One region of the Pectobacterium aroidearum genome, then DNA from elsewhere that is predicted to be linked to it. Evidence: predicted binding sites of a transcription regulator. Region 1 holds the regulator's gene; the other holds the start of a gene.
What was found. Region 1 encodes LexA, which represses DNA repair genes until DNA is damaged. Its sites were predicted from a motif close to TNCTGTATGTACATACAGNA; they were not measured.
Positions count from the first base shown of each region.

Region 1 (3,147 bases):
GTGTAGCCTGAGAATGGCCTTCCCGACCCGGAGAACGTCCAAACATCACGGAAACCGGCACCATCTGCACGTCTAAATCTGGATTGGCGCGATGCAGATCCAGATAGTCGTGGAACAGCTTGACGGATTTCTGCTTGGGAACGTAATAGCGGAAGACGCGCGGCCCGTCATTAATAAAGACGTGGCTGGGAAGTTCGACGCCGTTGAATTCGAACGATTGCGAGGGATCGGGTAACCCCAATGCCAGGCATTTCGCGCGTAGCGTCAAGAGATCCGCCTGAGAGTTATAAGGCAGAACATAGAGTATAGGACGTGAGGGATCTAACCCCAACTCGACCACGGGATCTGCGGGAATAACTTTACTTTTAACCAGCAGTTTTAGTGGGAGATTCAATAATTTATAGTAAATTTTACGCCAACCTGACATAACAACTTGGAGCCTCTTGTTAGCAATGCGCCGCAAGGATACCAGAAACTGCGTCGGAAATCTGTGGTGGTGAGACAACGTAAGCGCGTTAAAATGCGAACTATTTTACGTAAAGAATGGAGGATAAATGAATAAAGCAACGGGGATGACCCGGATTATTAAGGCGACCGGTTATTCCCTTAAGGGGCTGAAGCAGGCTTGGCAACATGAGGCGGCATTTCGTCAGGAAACAATATTGACGATTGTCGGCGTGATTATTGCGTGTCTGCTGCCGGTTACGCTGGTCGAAAAGCTGCTGCTGATCGGGTCTGTGGTATTGATTATGCTTTTTGAGCTGGCTAACAGCGCCATTGAAGCGGTTGTCGATCGTATTGGCCTTGAGCATCACGAATTATCCGGTCGGGCGAAAGATATCGGGTCGGCGGCTGTTTTTGTTGCCATCGTGTTAGCGGCTGTCGTGTGGGGTAGCATTCTCTGGCAACATTTTGCCTGACGGCACGCATAAATGAATAAAAGTCAGAGGCTTTGCCTATATCTCCATTCCCAATTGTGGCGTACCTGTATATACTCACAGCAAGACTGTATAAACAACCAGGGGGCGGAATGAAAGTATTAACAGCAAGGCAGCAGCAGGTTTATGACCTGATCCGCGATCACATTGCGCAGACCGGAATGCCGCCAACGCGCGCGGAAATTGCTCAACAGCTGGGGTTTCGCTCTCCCAATGCGGCTGAAGAACATCTGAAAGCACTGGCGCGTAAAGGTGTGATTGAAATCGTATCGGGTGCTTCTCGAGGTATTCGTCTGCTGATGGAAGAAGAGACGGGTATTCCTCTGGTTGGTCGCGTGGCCGCAGGTGAGCCTCTGCTGGCGCAGGAACATATCGAATGTCACTATCAGGTTGACCCTGCAATGTTCAAACCCAGCGCTGATTTTTTGCTGCGCGTGAGCGGCATGTCGATGAAAGATATCGGTATTATGGATGGCGATTTACTGGCCGTGCATAAAACGGAAGATGTACGCAATGGTCAGATTGTCGTCGCGCGCATTGACGATGAAGTGACGGTAAAACGCCTGAAAAAGCAGGGCAATATGGTGCACCTTCTCGCTGAAAACGAAGAGTTTGCCCCCATTGTTGTTGACCTGCGTCAGCAGAGCTTTTCGATAGAAGGCTTAGCGGTTGGCGTGATTCGTAACAGCGACTGGAGCTAACGGTCATAGAGATGCACTGCTCGTCTTTCTGGGTCAGTGCATCACGTTTTTGTGTTAATCGCTTTATGTGTGAGTTGCTTCATGTGTGAGTGCCCCGCGTGTTAATCTGCTAGTTGTATATATTTCGTTACATTTCGCGTGTGTTTTCTCTTCTCTCCCTTACCGCCTGTTTTTCCATTACTTTTACGGTCATTTTTCCTTTCTTGGCGCCTTCGCTAGTTACAGATTCCTTATTTTTAATTTTAAGTAAAATATTCGACTATAATTTTTATCAAGGTAAGCATTTTTATCTCGATTGAGCGTTTAGTCATTAAACATTAGCCATCACATTTAGGTTAGCCTGGCAGATCGAGGAAGGGCAGTGGTGCAGAGCACCGTGATGGTTCACAGAATGATGACTCTGCTTACTGAACAATTTATCTGACACTGACTGACGCCTACGTCGGTAGTGACGATTCATTTATGCGCAATACACCTAAGGTACGGAGATTCTGATGAATAAAGACCAAGCCAGCGGTAACTGGAAACAGTTTAAAGGTAAAGCGAAAGAGCAATGGGGCAAATTAACGGATGACGATCTGACGGTCATCGAAGGTAAGCGTGACCAACTGGTGGGGAGAATCCAGGAGCGTTACGGGTACGCAAAAGAAGCGGCAGAGAAAGAAGTGAAACACTGGGAAGAGCATCACAAATATCACTGGTAGTGAACGTGATGCTAAAAAACGATAGCCCTGAGGGCTATCGTTTTTTTTATATAGAAAAACCTTGTCAGGCAGAAGGCCCCATCAATAAGCGCTAGCGTTTTTTAATCGGAACCGTATGGTCGTGATCGCAATGATCCGGCTGCTTGCATGATGCCACTTCCTGACAGCCTCCACACAGCCCGTGCGCTTCCACAACGCTGTGGCGCAGCGTAAATCCCGACTGCTGTGCCAGGCTACGTAATGTTTCTTCCACCCCTTCGGTTTGACGTTCCGTAACCTGTCCGCAGCGGTCACAGATGAAAAGGGCAGACGTATGGCTGTGGTCTTCGATATGGTGACACAGCACGTAGCTGTTGTTTGATTCGACTCGATGAATGAAGCCTTGTTCCAGCAGAAAATCCAGCGCGCGATAGACGGTCGGCGGTTTGGCCTGGGGCTCGGAAACTCGCAGCAGATCCAGCAGGTCATAAGCGCTGATAGCACCTGACTGCTGTGCCATAAGGCGTAAAACCTCTAACCGCTGTGGCGTTAGACGCACAGCGCGCTGCTGACAAATCTGTTCAGCCTGGGCAAGAAGTTTGTCCTGTTTGGTTGAATCCATTGTCATATCACCCTGACGCATTGAGGAACAAGACGGATATCTTACCACGGCTGAATAAAAACGCCGAACTGGCGGCGTTTTCCTGATAAAACAACGGACAGAAGATCTAGACGACCAGATCGATGAGCAGCGCACGCAAAGGCGATTCTGCCCGTAGCGTCAACGTTGTTTCTTCTTTGATAAAGGCGCCGTCGCCACAGTGT
Region 1 is NZ_CP166097.1:4,432,369-4,435,515, reverse strand. Features, by position in the region: gene plsB (glycerol-3-phosphate 1-O-acyltransferase PlsB) at 1-427, opposite strand, end outside; gene AB8809_RS19960 (diacylglycerol kinase) at 555-920, shown strand; gene lexA (transcriptional repressor LexA) at 1,031-1,639, shown strand; gene AB8809_RS19950 (CsbD family protein) at 2,134-2,343, shown strand; gene zur (zinc uptake transcriptional repressor Zur) at 2,435-2,944, opposite strand; gene AB8809_RS19940 (pirin family protein) at 3,051-3,147, opposite strand, start outside.

Region 2 (3,147 bases), 550 kb from region 1:
GTCCGGTTGATATCGCCAGCTGGCGTCATGCTGAACAGCTACCTGCGCTGTTCAACGGTGTGGCGATTGGTACGCGTATTCTGGCGTAAGTCGTTTCTGGGTATGGCATGATGCCATACCAACGTAAATGATATTTTTGGGAGTAAGGGTTATGGCTTTGTGGGGCGGTCGGTTTAGTCAGGCAGCAGATCAGCGTTTTAAACAATTTAATGACTCACTGCGGTTTGATTACCGTCTGGCGGAACAGGACATCGTTGGCTCGATCGGCTGGTCGAAAGCGCTGGTGACGGTCAATGTGCTCAGCGAGCAGGAGCAGCAACAGCTGGAACAGGCGCTGAATGCGCTGTTGGTTGAGGTACAAGCTGACCCTGAGATGATCCTGCAAAGCGATGCAGAAGACATTCACAGCTGGGTTGAACAGCGTCTGATCGAGAAAGTGGGCGATTTAGGTAAAAAGCTGCATACCGGTCGTAGTCGTAACGATCAGGTCGCCACCGACCTGAAACTCTGGTGTAAGGCGCAGATTGCAGAACTGCTGCTGTCGGTACGTCATCTGCGTCAGGCGCTGGTCACGACGGCGGAAGCGAATCAGGATGCGGTAATGCCGGGTTACACCCACTTGCAGCGCGCACAGCCGGTGACGTTTGCACATTGGTGTCTGGCTTACCACGAGATGTTGGCGCGTGATGAAAGCCGTCTGGAAGATACGCTGAAGCGTCTGGATGTCAGCCCGCTGGGCTGTGGCGCACTGGCGGGAACGGCTTATCCGATTGACCGTGAGCAGTTAGCTGGCTGGTTGGGTTTTGCATCCGCCACGCGTAACAGTCTGGACACGGTTTCCGATCGCGATCATGTACTGGAACTGTTGTCCGATGCTTCGATCGGCATGATCCACCTGTCGCGTTTTGCCGAAGATCTGATCTTCTTCAACAGCGGTGAAGCGGCGTTCGTTGAGCTGTCTGACCGTGTGACATCCGGTTCTTCCCTGATGCCGCAGAAGAAAAACCCGGATGCGCTGGAGTTGATTCGCGGTAAATGTGGCCGCGTACAGGGTGCATTGACCGGCATGATGATGACACTCAAAGGCCTGCCGCTGGCGTATAACAAAGACATGCAGGAAGACAAAGAAGGGCTGTTTGACGCGCTGGACACCTGGCACGACTGCCTGATGATGGCGGCGCTGGTGCTGGAAGGCATTCAGGTGAAACGTCCGCGTTGTAAAGAGGCCGCTGAGCAAGGCTACGCGAACTCGACAGAGCTGGCGGATTATCTGGTCGCAAAAGGCGTCCCATTCCGTGAAGCGCACCATATCGTGGGTGAAGCGGTGGTTGAAGCCATCCGTCAGGGTAAGGCATTGGAAGCACTGCCGCTGGCCGATCTGCAAAAATTCAGCGCCGTGATTGGCGAGGATGTCTACCCGATTCTGGCGTTGCAATCCTGTCTGGATAAGCGTGCTGCACAAGGTGGCGTGTCACCGCAGCAGGTCGCTAAAGCGATTAGTGATGCGAAACAGCGCTTAGCCTAAGTTGTGCCTCTCTTTCCCCCAACGTGGTGTTCCTCGTTGGGGGAATTTCAGTGTTACCCCTCTGATTCTTCTGCAAATTATCGTATGCCCATACTCATATGGAATGCGGCTCGCATTTTTCTGCTCAACCTACTCCCCATCAGAATTGTTTCTGGACATCCATACAGTATCATTTTACCTTGACCGACAGCGTGAAAGGCCTGCGGAGGCAAAGTGGATATCAGCATATTTTATGGTCTGGGCGGCGGCGCGGTGGGGCTACTGATAGGGTGGTTGATTGCCTGCCTGATTCATCAACAGAAGCTGTCGCAGCATGGCACCGAACAGCGGTTGCTGGCACAGACATTACAGCAGACTCAACAGTCGCTCAGCGAACAGCAGCAGGCAAGGCAATTGGACGAACAGCGGCTGCGGCAAAACGAGCTGGAACTGCGCACGGTTCACGCTCAGCTTTCTGCCAGCCATGAAAAGCTGCAACAGCTGAGTGAGCTCCGCGCAGAGTGCGTGCAGTTAAATCAAGAACTGAGGACGCTACGTGAAATAAATAGCGCGCAGGAAGCTGAGCTGCGGGAAGTCACCATTCGGCTGGAAGAAACCCGTATGGCGGCGGAAGAGAAGCAGCGGCTTCTGGCAAATAGCGAACAGCGGTTGACGACGCAGTTTGAGAATCTGGCGAACCGGATTTTTGAACACAGCGGGCGCAAGGTGGATGAGCAAAATAAACAGAGTCTGGATAAGCTGTTGATGCCGCTGCGTGAACAGCTTGATGGCTTCCGCCGTCAGGTTCAGGACAGTTTTGGTGCGGAAGCGCGTGAGCGCCACACGCTGGCGCATGAAATCCGCAATCTGCAACAGCTTAACGCGCAGATGGCACACGAGGCCATCAACCTGACGAAAGCGCTGAAAGGCGATAACAAAACGCAGGGTAACTGGGGCGAAGTGGTTCTCAGCCGCGTGCTGGAAGCTTCCGGCCTGCGTGAAGGCTATGAGTATCAGACACAGGTCAGCGTGCAAACAGGGGCGAATAGCCGCCTGCAGCCGGATGTCATTGTGCGTTTACCACAGGGCAAAGATGTCGTGATCGATGCCAAGATGTCGCTGGTAGCTTATGAGCGCTATTTCAATAGCGATGATGACATCGAACGTAATGCGGCGCTGAACGAACATTTGCTCTCGGTACGCAGCCATATCAGGCAACTGAGTAGCAAAGATTACCAGCAGCTTCCGGGGCTGCGTTCGCTAGATTACGTGCTGATGTTTATCCCGGTCGAACCCGCTTTTCTGGTCGCTATCGATCGCCAGCCCGAATTGATTAACGAGGCGCTAAAGCACAATATTATGCTGGTCAGCCCGACCACGCTGTTGGTGGCGTTACGTACCATCAACAACTTATGGCGCTATGAACAACAGAGCCGCAATGCACAGCACATCGCTGAAAAAGCATCACGGCTGTACGATAAGCTGCGGTTGTTCGTCGATGATATGGAAGCGATGGGGCAGAGTCTGGATAAAGCACAGGGCACTTATCGTCAGGCGATGAATAAACTTTCCTCTGGGCGTGGTAACCTTATTGGCCAGGCTGAGGGGTTTCGCGCGCTGGGCGTTGAAATTAAACGCACGAT
Region 2 is NZ_CP166097.1:4,977,737-4,980,883, reverse strand. Features, by position in the region: gene argB (acetylglutamate kinase) at 1-89, shown strand, start outside; gene argH (argininosuccinate lyase) at 152-1,525, shown strand; gene rmuC (DNA recombination protein RmuC) at 1,739-3,147, shown strand, end outside.
Region 2: rmuC (DNA recombination protein RmuC) is a predicted target of LexA. The motif match lies at 1,675-1,694, and genes of this name have one in related genera.